Regions from separate parts of the Kistimonas ophiarachnellae genome, predicted to be linked through region 2. Evidence: predicted binding sites of a transcription regulator. Region 2 holds the regulator's gene; the other holds the start of a gene.
What was found. The regulator FNR, encoded in region 2, switches genes on or off when oxygen is low (the NO sensors DNR and NnrR bind a similar motif). The targets are predictions, from matches to a motif close to TTGATNTANATCAA.
Positions count from the first base shown of each region.

Region 1: ccoN (cytochrome-c oxidase, cbb3-type subunit I) is a predicted target of FNR. The motif match lies at 1,880-1,893, and genes of this name have one in related genera.

Region 1 is NZ_BAAJPA010000025.1:11,578-19,658, forward strand. It holds gene hmgA (homogentisate 1,2-dioxygenase) at 1-1,309, shown strand, start outside; gene ccoN (cytochrome-c oxidase, cbb3-type subunit I) at 1,970-3,394, shown strand; gene ccoO (cytochrome-c oxidase, cbb3-type subunit II) at 3,414-4,025, shown strand; gene AC27K1_RS20855 (cbb3-type cytochrome oxidase subunit 3) at 4,033-4,248, shown strand; gene ccoP (cytochrome-c oxidase, cbb3-type subunit III) at 4,241-5,137, shown strand; gene ccoG (cytochrome c oxidase accessory protein CcoG) at 5,286-6,710, shown strand; gene AC27K1_RS20870 (FixH family protein) at 6,790-7,296, shown strand; gene AC27K1_RS20875 (heavy metal translocating P-type ATPase) at 7,308-8,081, shown strand, end outside.
Region 2 is NZ_BAAJPA010000019.1:61,453-69,533, forward strand. It holds gene recQ (DNA helicase RecQ) at 1-832, shown strand, start outside; gene AC27K1_RS19540 (SprT-like domain-containing protein) at 850-1,407, opposite strand; gene AC27K1_RS19545 (Yip1 family protein) at 1,551-2,153, opposite strand; gene AC27K1_RS19550 (glucosaminidase domain-containing protein) at 2,346-3,179, shown strand; gene AC27K1_RS19555 (DUF547 domain-containing protein) at 3,221-4,033, shown strand; gene ttcA (tRNA 2-thiocytidine(32) synthetase TtcA) at 4,072-5,004, opposite strand; gene AC27K1_RS19565 (TraR/DksA family transcriptional regulator) at 5,368-5,694, shown strand; gene AC27K1_RS19570 (hypothetical protein) at 5,712-6,212, opposite strand; gene AC27K1_RS19575 (adenine phosphoribosyltransferase) at 6,279-6,812, opposite strand; gene fnr (fumarate/nitrate reduction transcriptional regulator Fnr) at 6,834-7,592, opposite strand; gene hemN (oxygen-independent coproporphyrinogen III oxidase) at 7,770-8,081, opposite strand, start outside.

The DNA of each region.
Region 1 (8,081 bases), on a different contig from region 2:
TACTGATTCATTTCACTATATGTCCGGTTTTGGCAATCATTTCAGCACCGAGGCACTCCCTAACGCCCTGCCTGTTGGACAAAATTCCCCCCAAAAACTGCCTTATGGACTCATTGCCGAACAACTCAGCGGCACAGGCTTCACTGCCAGGCGTCACGAAAGCCAGCGATCCTGGCTTTACAGGATTCACCCATCTGCCAAACAGTCACCCTACGAACCTGTGCTTTCAGAAACCTGGCAGACAGCACCTTTCTGCGATACATGGCTAACACCCGAACGTTTGCGCTGGAGCCCCCAACCACCTGCTGATCACAAATACGATTTTATTGCGGGCATCCGCACCTTGGCGGGTAATGGTGACGCCTCAATACGGCAAGGCAGCGCGATTCATCTTTATTCTGCATCACAGAGCATGGAAAAGCGCTGTTTCTGTAATGCCGACGGTGATCTGCTGATTGTTCCCCAGCAAGGCGGCCTATCCATCGACACTGAATTCGGACGCCTCCACATAAAGCCAACCGAAATTGCCGTGATTCAACGGGGTATTAAATTTCGTGTGAGTCTATTAGAAGACCAGGCCAGCGGTTATTTGCTGGAAAATTATGGCAACCCTTTTCGTTTACCTGACCTTGGCCCCATTGGCGCCAATGGGTTGGCAAACCCTCGCGATTTCAAGACACCTGTTGCCTGGTTTGAAGACAACAATGAACCAACGCAACTATTGACCAAGTTCGGTGGGCATTTTTTTACCTGCAACCTGGATCATTCCCCCTTTGATGTTGTTGCCTGGCATGGGAATTACGCGCCCTACAAATACGACCTGAAAACCTTCAACACCATCAATACCGTAAGTTTCGACCATCCTGACCCATCAATATTCACGGTTCTGACGTCTCCTCTCGATCATGAGGGACTGGCCAATGTGGACTTTGTGATTTTTCCGCCACGCTGGATGGTTGCAGAGGATACGTTTAGACCCCCCTGGTTTCATCGCAACATCATGAGTGAATACATGGGCCTTATCGAAGGGCTATACGATGCCAAACCAGACGGCGGATTTAAGCCCGGTGGAGGCAGCCTGCACAACTGCATGTCGCCCCACGGGCCAGATGGCGCCGCCGTCGAAAAAGCGACAAAAGCCAAGCTGACGCCACAAAAGCAGGAAAACACACTGGCCTTTATGTTCGAGTCATCCTTCCTCTATAAACCTACAGCCTTTGCTATCAATGGCGGATTACGTCAGGAAAACTATACCGATTGCTGGCAAAACATCGCACCAACCTTTAATGCAGCCGCCCCGAAGAAATAAGCCATACATCCCGGGTGTGGCAGGCTCACCGCCACACCCGGGATCTGCACTGACCATCGCCATTTGCGCCAGTGCAATTAAACGACCATGGTTGGTATCACCAGAGCGAACCTCTCCCATCAATCGTCCATCGGTGTAGCCAACCTGTTAACACTTCCGCCCTGCCTTTCTTTTGAAATAGCGCCAGCAAGGCAAACATCACAGCATTTTCAGGGATAACAGCACCGACAGACACAGGCATTCGCGCAAAAAACAACCCAAAAACAAGAAAAAACAACAATAAAAATAAGGAATTATCGGTATCCGGTTGCGCATATTCGCACGCTTTCTGATATGATTGTCACCGCCTCGCGGATCGGCCTGCAGATGTGGACTGATTCGGCACATTCGCAGGCCCTGTCTGATAACAAAACCAACAACAGACAGCGTAGAAACCAGATACCCATTAGCACCCAGCTTTTATACAACAGACTATCGACTGGTCCCGGCCTTACGGCTGACGGTATGGTTTTGACGCGTCAAGCACCTTGCGGGGGTATGAGGAGCAACTGCGCAGGCACTGACCAGATATTGACACAGGTCATTGTTTTGCCTTTTCGGCTTACTGATACTTAAGTAGGGATATGTACGTACTTAAGCGAAGGTTATGTGGATCCATACATGAGTAGCGCAACAACGAACACACACTACAACTATAAAGTGGTTCGCCAGTTTGCCGTGATGACGGTGGTATGGGGCATCGTCGGCATGGCTGTTGGTTTGCTGATCGCAATCCAGCTGGTGTTTCCTGATCTCAACTTTGAACCTTACCTGACCTTCGGTCGACTGAGACCACTGCATACCAATGCGGTGATCTTCGCGTTCGGTGGTTCTGCCCTGTTCGCCACGTCATACTATGTGGTGCAGCGGACCTGTCAGGCCCGGCTCATCTCTGACGGCCTGGCGGCCTTTACTTTCTGGGGCTGGAACCTGGTCATCCTGCTGGCAGCGATTACCCTGCCACTCGGTATTACCTCTTCCAAAGAGTATGCCGAGCTGGAGTGGCCGATCGACATTCTGATCACCGTTGTCTGGCTGGTCTATGCCTACGTTTTCTTTGGCACTGTCATGAAGCGTAAGGCCCAGCACATCTATGTAGCCAACTGGTTCTACGGGGCCTTCATCATTACCGTTGCCCTGCTGCATGTGGTCAACAGCATGTCGGTGCCGGTGACCGCCTGGAAGTCCTACTCTGCCTATTCCGGCGCCATGGATGCCATGATCCAGTGGTGGTACGGCCACAACGCCGTCGGCTTCTTCCTGACCGCCGGCTTCCTGGGCATGATGTACTACTACGTACCCAAGCAGGCTGAACGTCCGGTTTACTCCTACCGTCTGTCCATCGTTCACTTCTGGGCACTGATTGCCATTTACATCTGGGCCGGCCCGCACCACCTGCACTACACCGCGCTGCCTGACTGGGCACAGAGCCTGGGTATGGTGATGTCGCTGGTGCTGCTGGCACCTTCCTGGGGCGGCATGATCAACGGTGTCATGACGTTGTCCGGCGCCTGGCACAAGCTGCGTACTGACCCGGTACTGCGCTTCCTGGTGGTCTCCCTGTCGTTCTACGGCATGTCCACCTTCGAAGGCCCGATGATGGCGATCAAGACCGTCAACGCGCTCTCCCACTACACCGACTGGACCATCGGACACGTACACTCCGGCGCACTGGGCTGGGTGGCCATGGTGTCCATCGGCGCCCTGTACCACATGATCCCGCGCCTGTGGGGACGTGACAGCATGTACAGCATTGCGATGGTCAACGCGCACTTCTGGCTGGCCACGATCGGCACCGTACTGTACATCGCCGCCATGTGGGTTAACGGTATCACCCAGGGCCTGATGTGGCGGGCGGTCAACGCCGACGGCACCCTGACCTACAGCTTTATCGAATCCGTTATCCAGAGTGAGACCGGCTATATTGTCCGCGCCATCGGTGGAGCTTTCTTCCTCGCCGGTATGGTAGTGATGCTGTACAACGTCTACCGCACCATCCGCGCCGCCGAGCCTGACCAGGCGAAGCTGGCTGCTCAAATGGCGTGACAGGGGGAAGTTAAGAGCCATGAATAAACACGAAATTGTAGAAAAAAACCTTGGCTTGATGGTGATCCTGACCGTCGTCGCCATCAGCTTCGGCGGCCTGGTCGAGATCGTGCCGCTGTTTTTCCAGAAGGAGACCACCCAGCCGGTGGCAGGCGTCAAACCCTACCCCGCGCTGGAACTCGAAGGCCGTGACGTCTACATCAAGGAAGGCTGTGTGGGCTGCCATTCCCAGATGATCCGTCCGCTGCGTGCGGAGGTGGAGCGTTACGGGCACTACTCCGTGGCCGGTGAATCCGTCTATGACCATCCCTTCCTCTGGGGTTCCAAGCGGACAGGTCCGGACCTTGCCCGGGTGGGTCAGCGTTACTCCGATGAGTGGCACCGCGCCCACCTGTACAACCCCCGTGACGTTGTGCCCGCGTCTATCATGCCGGCCTACCCTCACCTGATGGACAACGTGCTGGATGGCAGGGACACCGCCCAAAAGATGGAAGCACTTCGCCTTGTTGGCGTGCCTTACACGGATGAGCAGATCAAAAATGCCGCCGCAGAAGTCAAGGGCAAAACCGAGATGGACGCCCTGGTTGCCTACCTTCAGGGCCTGGGCACTGCGCTGACGACAAAACGGTAACGGGCTTATGGATATCAATACTCTGCGCGGACTGGCCACCGTCTTTTGCATGATTGCCTTTCTCGGCATCGTGTTCTGGGCCTACAGCAGCAAACGCAAAGGCAGCTTTGATGAAGCGGCCAACCTGCCCTTTGCTGACGATACCGCGCACCGTTCTGCCGTGATGAGTACGCTCGACAGCGGCGACAAGAAAAAGAACATGGGGGAGGAACAGAATGTCTAGTTTCTGGAGCGGGTGGATTTTCGTCCTGACATTTGCCTGTCTTGCGGTGGTGGTTATCGTGCTGGCCGCCACCACCAAGGCCCAGCGCAAACAGACCACCTCGGAAACCACGGGCCACGTCTACGATGGCATCGAGGAATACGACAACCCCATGCCCCAGTGGTGGCTGGGGCTGTTCGTAGCGACACTGGTGTTTGCCGCTGGCTACCTGATCCTGTTTCCCGGGGTCTGGAAAGGGGTGCTGGGCTGGACCCAGATTAACCAGCTGGAAGCAGAAACCGCCAAACATACCCGCCAGTATGCGCCGCTGTTTCAACAGTATGCCGCCAAATCCATTGAGGAACTTCAGAACAATCCCAAGGCTCTCAAAATGGGACAGCGGATATTTCTGAACAACTGCGCGCTTTGCCATGGCAGTGACGCGCGCGGCGCCTTCGGTTTCCCGAACCTGGCTGATGATGACTGGCTGTGGGGTGGTACACCGGCAGACATCAAGCATACCCTGCTGGAAGGCCGTCGTGGTCAAATGCCGGCCTGGGGCGCCGTCATTGGTGAGACAGGTGTACGTAATGTTTCTGCCTATGCACGCAGCCTGAGTGGCATTGACACCGGCTTCAGTGATGCCGATCTCGCCAAGGGCAAGAAAGTGTTTGAAACCACCTGTTCCGCATGTCATGGGGCCGAAGGTAAAGGTAACAAGCTGCTTGGTGCGCCAGACCTGACTAACGGCAAATGGCTTTACGGTTCATCACAGGCCCAGGTGATGTATACCATCCGTAAAGGTCGGAACGGTGTCATGCCTCCCTGGAAGGATATCCTCGGTGAAGAAAAGGTGCACCTGGTCTCCGCCTACGTCTATAGCCTGTCATACAAGAAAGACAGCCAGTAAAACAACCTGACCGACTGCGCTATGCAGTCGGTTTTTCTGAGTACAGGCTGCCAAACTGTACTCAGAAAAACCGCAACGCTTCCTGCACTATTTCAACAATAACATCCGACGCCGAAGCGCCACCGTGAACAGCCAGGGACATGACCGGATGAGTGAGCCCAACACACCTAACAATGGTTCCGACCAGGAACCCGAAATCATTGAAGTCGTCAACCTCTACAAAAAGCGGGAAAAAATCTACACGCGCTCGTTTCAGGGTTTCTTTCGCAGCCTGCGAATCAGTGGCGGCGCATTGCTTTTCATTCTCTATTTTGGTGTCGCCTGGATTTCTATCACGGGACGTCAGGCCGTTTTGTTTGACCTTCCGGCGCGACAATTCCATATCTTTGGCGCAACGTTCTACCCACAGGATTTCATCCTGCTCTCCTGCCTGCTGATCATCTGTGCGTTTGGGCTTTTCTTTATCACCGTTCTGGCGGGACGTGTCTGGTGTGGTTACACCTGCCCCCAGAGTGTCTTTACCTGGGTCTTCATGTGGGCTGAACATATTACGGAAGGTGACCGCAACCAGCGCATGAAGCTTGATAAGGCTGAAATGAGTTCCACCAAGTTTCTTCGGAAAGCACTCAAGCATCTACTCTGGCTGGCTATAGCACTGGCGACGGGTATCACGTTTGTTGGCTATTTCACACCGATCCGAGAGCTTGTACCCAATCTTTTGACCCTGGACGTACACCCCTGGGCCCTGTTCTGGATCGGTTTTTTCACACTGGCGACTTACGGCAACGCGGGCTGGCTGCGTGAACAGGTTTGTATCTACATGTGCCCCTATGCCCGTTTCCAGAGCGTCATGTATGACGAGAACACCGCCACAGTCTGGTACGATCCATCACGGGGTGAGTCGCGGGGCCCAAGAAAGAAAAGCGCCGATCACAAAGCCCAAGGGCTCGGTGACTGTATTGACTGCAAGATGTGTGTTCATGTTTGCCCGACCGGTATCGATATTCGGGATGGCCTGCAATACGAGTGTATTGGCTGTGCTGCCTGTATCGACGCCTGCGACAGCATCATGGATAAAATGGGTTACGACAAAGGACTGATCCGCTACAGCACCGAAAACGAGATCGTCGAAGGAAAACCCGGCAAGATCATCCGGCCTCGTCTGGTCGGTTATTTCGTGGCGCTGATCATCATAACAGTCATGTTCCTGGTGGCGGCCAGCAGCCGTTCCATGATTGAACTGGAAATTCTAAGGGATCGACAGAGCCTGTACACCGAAACCGTTGATGGCCTGATTGAGAACGTTTACACCCTCAAACTGGTCAATAAGGATCAGAAAACCCACCGTTACCACATCACTATCGCTGGCCTTGACGGCCTGCGCTATGAAGGTGACAAAACCGTCGAAGTTGCCTCCGGCGAACTGCTCAACATACCGGTACGGCTGATTGCTCCGCCGGCGGCACTGAAGGGCAAGCGGAACGCAACGGTCATCTTCACCGTCAAAGCGGATGTTGATACGATGCCACCCGTATCAACGGAAAGCCGTTTCCTGGCTCCGGCTCCCCGGTAATACCAACAGAGGCCATTCTGTAATGCATCATCAACCCAACCAGACTGACACTTTCACCCCATGGTACAGGGAGCCATGGGTGTGGTTTATCATTTCCATCCTGCTGGTGACCTTTACCTGGGGCGCCATTACACTCACGGTTGCGCTGAATAATCGTGATACCGTGGTCGTGGATGATTATTACAAGGTGGGCAAGGTCATCAATGAAGACCTGTCACGGGAAAACCGCGCCGCCGAATTGGGCGTCAGCGCCCTGATCAGCGTGGATGACCTGACGGGTGAAGTCCGCGCCAAGGTATCCGGCAACCTGCCCGAGCGCCCTGAGGTATTGCGACTCCGCTTTTCCTCACCGGTTTTCAAGAGTAATGACCGGGATATCATGCTACGCCTCACCCCTTCCGGTGACTACATTGGTAATCTGACCAGCAGTGTCGAAGGACGCTATTACGTACAGCTGGAAACGCTGGACGAACAAATCCCTGAAATGGCCTACCAGACAGGCTGGCGCCTCAATCATGAAGTCGTCATGGCGCCAGATGCTCCCGTTATGTTGTCAGCTGACAAGCCCGTTCCCGGTAGCGAGTAATAGAGATTTTCATGAGTGTAAGCTGTTTTCACTGTCATTTGCCGATTACCGGAACACCGCGTTATTTCGCCGTCATTGAAGCCGTGGAGCAGCCTATGTGCTGCCCGGGCTGCAAGGCTGTCGCTGAAGCCATCGTGGCCGGTGGCCTGGATAATTATTACCGTTTTCGTACTGAACCCGCGGAACGGGCTGAATCTGCCAACCAGGTGCTGCAGGCAGAATTGGCACTTTATGACCGTGATGACATGCAGGCAGATTTCGTTCGGACAACACCGGAAGGAAACCGTGAAGCTCGCCTGCTTATTGAAGGAATTACCTGTTCAGCCTGTGTCTGGCTGATTGAAAAACACCTTTCACATCTCACAGGCATTACTGGCGTCACCGTTAACCTGAGCCAACACAGCGCAACCGTCAGCTGGGATCCTGACAGCATCAAACTCAGCGATATTCTGCTGGAACTGCACCATATTGGTTACAAGGGTCACCCCTGGCGCGCGGAGCGTCAGGAAGCGCTGATGCAACAGGAACACCGAACGTTCATTCGCAGGCTCGCCGTTGCCGGCATTGGCGCCATGCAGGTGATGATGTATGCCGTCGCGCTCTATGCCGGTGCTATGCAGGATATGGAAGCGGAATACCGGGATTTTATCCGATGGATCAGCGCCTTTGTGGCAACCCCTGTCGTTTTCTATGCCGCCCGCCCTTTCTTCACTGCAGCGTGGCGAGATCTGAAAACCCGGCATCTGGGCATGGATGTGCCCGTCTCCATTGCCATTGGCGGGGCT
Region 2 (8,081 bases):
CCTGGGGCAGATGCTGTCCCAGTCCAATGCGGATGTCTCCATCCGGAATGTGGAGCGGCAGAAGCTGGAATCCATGCTGGCCTTCTGTGAAATCAGTGGGTGCCGTCGGCAGGCGCTGCTGGCGTATTTTGACGAAGCGCTCGACGAGCCCTGCGGGCATTGTGACCTCTGTGCGGAACCGGTCGTGACCTGGGATGCGACGGATGCCGCCAGGAAAGCATTATCGAACGTCTATAGGACCGGTCAGCGCTATGGGGTCACCCATCTGGTGGACGTATTGATGGGCCGTGAGAATGCCAGGGTCAAACAGCTGGGGCATGCCCAGGTGTCGACGTTTGGTCTTGGCCGTGATCTTAGTCAGAAACAGTGGCGTTCTGTTTATCGGCAGCTTGTTGCACGGGGGTTTCTCAGTGTTATTGAAGAACATGGAGGGCTGCAGTTGTCCGAGAAATCCCGCCCGCTGCTGCGTGGCGACACCGCGTTGATGCTGCGTCGAGATCGTTACGAGGTGCAGGAGGCGCGTGAAACCCGGGACAGTGTTGGCAAAGTGATTGAAATAAGGCCGGAGGATGAGCCGCTATGGCATGCGCTGAGGGAGGCGCGTCGATTGCTGGCCAAAGCGCAGGGGATTCCGCCGTACATGATTTTCCACGATTCAACCCTCAGGGAAATGATACGTTGCAGGCCTACAAGCCTGGGTGAAATGGAGCAGATTTCCGGGGTGGGTCAACGAAAATTACTGGCTTACGGTGACGAGTTCCTGACAGTGCTTGGAGAGTATGACGCATCTGTTGCCCAGGCTCAGAATGATGCTGAAGAGGTTGTTATTTAACGGGTTCTGGTGGGCTGTCACAGGGCGGTTGGTAGGGTATTGCGAGCGTCAAAGCGGAATTTCAGCGCCGATCCACAGTGCCTGCAGTGGTATTTTACGCCACGCCGAATCCGGTTATGGCGAATGGCTGTCAGGGGTATTTCCCTGTCCGGGCAATCACAGCCATAGATAAAGTGATGGCGCCCGGCATTACGGATGTCATAGTTGTGGCATCGCTCGGCTGGTACCTGGAAGAGGGTCATCACGGCTTGCCACTCTTTGCCATGGGGTTTTATTCGATGGCCATAGACCCTGGCTGCCACCAGGTGCGCCACTTCGTGGGCGACAATATGATGGACAAAATGGGCGGGATTCTGCCGATAGAGGGCGGGATTGAACCTTAGCCGATTCTTGCCCGGGAGCGCCTGTCCCGCATCGCTGCCCAGCAAATCCATCAGAATTACGGGTGGAGGGAAAGGGATATCGTAATAGTGGGACGCTTTTCGGATAAGCTGCTGAATGCGTTTGTTGATGTCCTGTTCTGCCTGGCTCACAGCGACTGCCCTTACCACCGGTATCCGGTAAACCCTGTTCATGTTGTATCAATCATGCCTTGCCTGAGGCCTCGGATACTAGCCGTAATTGGACGTATCGTCTGGTCGGGGTCCCTGTACGGAGTGGAAATACGGATGAGTGGTTGGTTCGGGAGGCGACATGGCTGTCCGCCTCCCTGCAGGGGTCAGCTGGTGTAAATGGGACCGACACCAATGCTCCAGAGGACAACCGTGATGGCCAGGATTGCGACGAATACAACCAGGGCAATACAAAGAATGGAACTGGCGAAGACGAATCCCTGTTCTTTGCTGATATTCATGAACACGGGCAGTCCGGAATAAAGCAGGTAGGTAGACCAGCTCGCTGCCATGAGGCCAACCAGCATCATAAGCCAGAGGGACGGATAGAGTCCGATCAGACCTGCCAGGAACAGGGGTGTTGTGGTATAGGAGGCAAAGGTGACGCACTGGCTGATGGTGGGAAAGCAATCATAGGTCTGTGCCATCCAGTGAATCGCCCGACCCATAACATAGACGCCGGAGAGCATGGCCAGGTAGGCCAGCAGGGCCATGGAGGCGGCGCTGTCAGGGGTCAGGCGGACAACCTCCTCGCTGCCGGCAAGGGACCATCCGGTCACGGTTGTGCCGAAGTAGGTGCAGATGGCGGGAATCGCCGCCAGCACAACCACGTTGGCCATATAGGTTTTGATGACAGAGGATTTTTCCTCACGGATACTGCGCCATTCCCGGTCAGGATGCGTGAATAATCCCCAAACATGAAGCGCCATGATTCTGCCTCCTTGCCAGTCGATCAGGGAAACCCTGGACTGCTCATGAGCTGGCTTGTCTGTTTTGGTTTTGAGTCAATTGTCAATACTGCTAACAAACAGTAGAACAGGCAAGGCTCCGGATAGCAATAGTCTGCATTGTATGGAAAACTGTTTTATCTCCTTAATATTAATATAAATGCTAGAGGTGCTATGTCGGCGAAGCAGGGATTAGGCAAGATGGCAGCGGTGCTGCTGTTGTTACTGGTATTGAGTGTTTTGCTGGTTAATTCTGTTCTCAATCAGCGGGCGGAAAGTGCTGTGACAAAGGTTGTTGTGGTCAATATGCCAGTGATAGAAAGTGAAATGCCGGATTTTGGCGATATCAAGGATGTGAAAGCAAAAAAGGCTGCATTTTTTGGCTATATGATGCCCATCGTTGAATCCGAAAATGCAAAAATAGCCGCTGATCGTGTTCGTATCAAGCAAATGTCCGGGCAGCCATCGTTGAGCGAAAAGGATAAGGCGTGGTTGGCCGGTATTGCGAAGAAATACCGTCTGAAACCGGCAGAAGGATTCAGCCCGCAATGGTATTCAGCCCTGCTGGATCGTGTCGATACGCTGCCTGTTTCGCTGGCGCTGGCACAGGCTGCCAATGAATCGGCCTGGGGAACATCCCGTTTTGCGCTTGAGGGCAATAATCTTTTTGGTCAGTGGTGTTTCAGCAAGGGCTGTGGGCTGGTGCCTGCACAGCGCAATGAAGGTGCAGATCATGAGGTCAGAAAGTTTGACTCTGTCTCCGGTTCGGTGGCGGCATATCTCCTGAACATCAATACCCATCCTCAGTATTCGGACCTGCGAGCCCTGCGAGCCGAGGCTCGGCGCAATCATCAGGCGGTGACCGGGCTGTATCTGTCCCCGGGGCTTGTGCGTTACTCCCAGCGGGGTGAGGCCTATGTCCATGAGCTGATGGCGATGATTACAGGTAACGGGCTTGAAAAATACGATGTGGCGCTCACGGATCATGACAGTCCGGGGGCTGGCTAAATCAAGAGAATGGTTGAATAAAATAACGGGGAGGGAAGCCCATGCCAAGGTTTTTTCTCACGGGCATCATTATCTGGTGCATGGCAGGTTTCAGTGTTGCGGCACCGAAAAGCGAGTATTGGGCACTCTGGGATCGGAGTAATGAAAATAATAGCGTAAGCGTGTCCCATGTCGAATGGCAGCGCTTGCTGGATGCATACCTGAAAGAGACACCGGAAGTCCGGTTGTTCGATTATGATCGTGTGTCAGCAGGGGATCGCGCCAGCCTTGATCATTACCTGGCCTATCTGGCAGGCATTGATCCCAGGGGATATAGCCGCCGTGAACAAATGGCTTACTGGATTAACCTCTACAATGCGCTAACGGTACGGCTGATACTGGATCATTATCCGGTAAAGTCCATCCGTAAGCTGGGTGAAGGCTTTTTCAGTTTTGGCCCATGGGATGATGATGTCGTCACTGTGGCGGGGCAGCGGTTAACCCTCAACGACATTGAGCACCGCATATTGCGACCGATCTGGAAAGACAGGCGAATCCATTATGCGGTGAACTGTGCCAGCATGGGGTGTCCTGATTTGGAGGCTGCTGCTTATACCGGTGCTAACGTGGATAGGTTGCTGGATAGTGCTGCAAGACGGTTTATCAATCAGGCTAAAGGTGTGAGGTTTGAGGGTGGAAGCCTGTACCTCTCCAAAATTTATGATTGGTACGCAGTCGATTTCGGAAGCCATCAGGAACTGATGTCACACTTGCATCAGTATGCGCATGGGAAAAGCAAAGAACAGCTGGCGGCTTTCAAGGGGCGGGTTCGTTACGATTATGACTGGGATCTGAATGATACTGGTGGCCGTTAATTCAATATAAAAAAGGGGCGCATATGCCCCTTTTTTCATCAGGCCGGTAAATCCATGATGTTCACCGGTTTAATGATTGTATCTTCTGTCTCGCTGTCTTCATCGTTGTCCGCAGTAAACTGAAGCGGGAAAGTTTCCCGGTCAAACGCTGTATCTCCGTCCTCGACCGGCGTGCCCCGAGGTACAAGGTTGCTGAAATCGTAGAGCCTGTTATCTGCCAGGTGAGAGGGCGCGACATTGGTCACTGCCCTGAACATGCTTTCAATCCGGCCCGGGAAGCGTTTATCCCATTCAGTCATCATACCCTTGATAGTCTGGCGCTGGAGATTGGGCTGGGAGCCGCACAGGTTGCAGGGGATGATCGGAAATTCCTTCAGTTCGGCAAACCTGGCTATATCTTTCTCCCGGCAGAACGCCAGCGGACGAATAACAATATGTTTGCCATCATCACTGATCAGTTTGGGAGGCATTGCCTTGAGCTTGCCGCCATAAAACATGTTCAGGAACAAGGTTTCCAGGATGTCTTCCCGGTGGTGTCCCAGGGCGATTTTGGTGGCGCCGAGCTCTGTGGCTGTACGGTAAAGGATGCCCCGGCGCAGGCGAGAGCAGAGTGCACAGGTCGTTTTGCCATCGGGTACCTTGTCCTTGACGATGCTGTAGGTGTCTTCTTCTATGATGCGGTATTCCACGCCGAGGCTGGTCAGGTAGTCCGGCAATACGTGCTCAGGGAAGCCTGGCTGCTTCTGGTCCAGGTTGACCGCGATGACTTCAAACTTGACCGGTGCATATTTCTGCAGATTGAGCAGGATATCGAGCATGGCGTAACTGTCTTTACCGCCAGACAGGCAGCACATGATGCGGTCGCCATCCTCGATCATGTTATAGGCGGCAATAGCCTGACCGGTCAGACGGCGCAGGCGTTTCTGCAGCTTGTTGAAATTGACTTTTTCGCTTCGGGTCTCAATCTGCATACGGTCAGGGTACTTGCTAGTGTCAGTGGACAAACCGTGAAGAACAGAAATACCGTTCTTGTGATCACAGTGATGAAAGTTCGCAGCATTATAAAGACCCGGGCGCAAATAATCAGGTATTCATGACCGCAGGCTCTCGCGGTTAATACATACGTTGCCTTATGGGGAGGGAGGGTTATTGAATGCCTGCCATGGGCGCTTTGACAGGATCGGCTTTGCTAGACTGTTGGGCTGGCTTGATGGGTTGGTTTCTGTGTTGTATCTGCTGTTGAAGGTCATGATTCAGATCAAGCGGAATTATTGGCAGGCTGACTAGAATAGGGTGTTGGGGGAGATGATCATGTTACCTACAGAGGGAGTCGAATGAGCAAATACGAGGAGTTTCGCCAGCGGCTGCAGGCGCGGCAGGATGAGCTGGAGCGGCGTGTCGCCAACATTACCCGCGATGTGACCCGCAAGGCCAGTGCTGACTGGTCGGAGCAGGCCCAGGAACGAGAGAATGACGAGGTGCTGGATGCGTTAGGCAATGAAGCTGTTGCTGAACTACGCCTGATCCAGAAGGCGCTGGAGCGAATCGAGGAGGGTGACTACGAAATCTGTGCCGGGTGTGGTGCTGATATTCCGATGGCACGACTTGAGATCATGCCCTATACGGATCTCTGTGTGAAATGTGCAGAGAATAAGGAGTAGGCCGTCGCTTGATGACGTCAGGCCGCTACCGTTTTACCCAGGATGAGGTGGTTGTAGTTTTCAATAAATGTTTCCGGTAAGTGGCTGTTTTCGCTCTGGTAATGTTCCTGCCAGATGGATGCCAGCAGTTGTGGGTCGCTGGCAGTGGCCGGGTCATCAATGTTTACGTCGGCACTCAGGTAAACCATCCAGGCTATCGCTGTCGCATAGCTGAGGTTGGTGGCCAGTTCCGCGTGTGGGTGTAGCAGAAATTCCCGTTGGCTGGCCAGGCCTCTGACTTTGCTGGCCAGTTCATGTTGATTATAAAGGAAGGTGTCCCAGATTCGGCGGTGGGTTTCCGGACTGATCTGGTAAATGCCAAGCGAGGCATGGTTGGCAAGGTGTAAGTGGGAGCCGAGTCCGGATTCCACCGCTGCGGTGCCCAGTAGCAGGTTTTCTGCCAGCGGTGACCGCATGTCGAGGTGGTCTAGCGTGGGTTGGACGACATACTCCCTGAATTCGTCTGCGCAGATTCCCATGGTCTTCAGGCTTCCCTGCCTTAAGGTTCTATAAACGGGGAATCGGCGGTAACGCCAATAGCTTGATCAATAGCTGCACAGACTGAAGCTGGGTATGCCTTCCGCGTCGAGGCGTTTTGAGCCGCCCAGTTCCGGGAGGTCGATGATAGCGGCTGCCTCAACGGGCTCAGCACCCAGACGGCGACAGAGCCGGGCCGCAGCGCAAAGCGTTCCGCCCGTGGCAATCAGGTCGTCAGCCAGTAGTATGCGATCACCCTTTTTCAGTGCGTCGGTATGGACTTCGAGTGCGGCGGAACCGTACTCAAGCTCATACTCTTCGCGAATCACGTCATAGGGCAGTTTGCCGGGTTTTCTGAAAATGACCAGCGGCAGACCCAGTTTACACGCCAGCGGTGAGCCAACCAGGAAACCACGGGCATCCAGGGCGCCAATATGGGTGATATCCTGACCCCTGTAGCGTTCTGCCAGGGTGTCAATGATCATCTGTGTCCCTTGAGGGGACTGAAACAATGGCGTGATATCGCGAAATGTCACGCCGGGTTCGGGCCAGTTGGGTATGGCCCGAATCAGGGAGTGGAGCAGTTGCTGGTCAAAAACCATCAGGGCCAATCCTGCGGAGGGTTACTGGATGTTGACAATGTCCTGGTGTTCAACAAGTTTGCCACCGGCCAGGGCGCACAGTTCCATGGCGCTGGTGATCTCAATCTCTTTGCCGTTGGCGTTGATCAGGCCGTTTTTCTGGAAACGGGTGAACACGCGGCTGACGGTTTCAACCGCCAGGCCCAGGTAGTTGCCCATTTCGTTGCGGGACATCGACAGGCGGAAAGACTGTGATGAAAAGCCGCGACGACGGAAACGGCTGGCCAGGTTGATCAGGAATGTGGCAATCCGCTCGTCCGCGTTCTTCTTCGACAGCAGCAGTTTCATCTGCTGGTCTTCGCGGATTTTGCGACACATGATGCGCATCAGCTGGCGCCGCAGCTCCGGGTAGTCGTCAGACAGTTTTTCCAGGCGATCAAACGGGATCTCGCAGACCATGGTGGTTTCAATCGCCTGGGCAGACACCGGATAGGCCTCTGTATCGAGACCGCTCAGTCCCACCAGCTCACTGGGCAGGTAAAAGCCCGTGATCTGTTCTTCGCCTTCGTTGGTGGCCGTGTAGGTTTTCAGTGCGCCGGAGCGTACTGCGTAGACACTGTGAAAGGGATCGCCTTCGAGAAACAGGTGCTCGCCTTTTTTCAGCGGACGTCCTCGCTTGATGATCCTGTCGAGTTCATCAATATCTTCAATTTTCAGCGCCAGTGGCAGGCAGAGCTGACTCAGGCTGCAGTCTCTGCAGGCCACATGAGTCACTTGCCGCACATTCAGCTTGGACACCATACAGAAGAACCCCTGTGAACCGGTGGGTGTAAAAGTCGTTGCGGCGGTATTGTAGGGGATTCTCCTGACAAGTTTAAGACTGTGAGGATACGTATCTGAATGTTTCTTGAAAAAAGGCCGGTTTCAGTGTTCGTTGGTACATGAAACCGGGGGGGGGGGGGAGGTTAATGGACTGGTTCAGATGACCCGTGAGAATCGTTGAACTTCCGCCACCTGCTGATAGGCGTCAAACTGCATGCAAATATTACGGATCAGCAGTCTTCCCCGGGGTTCGACAACAATGCCGTTTTTGTCCAGTCGAATGAGGCCGTCTGCCGCCATTGGGGACAGCTTGTTGAGTGCATCGGCAAAGTAGTCCTGGAAACGGATGCCGAACATCGTTTCGATATGACGGAAGTCAAGGTGGAAGTGGCAGATGAGCTGGTTGATAACAGCGCTTCGGATGCGGTCATCTTCATTCATCAGTAAGCCACGACGAATCGCCAGATG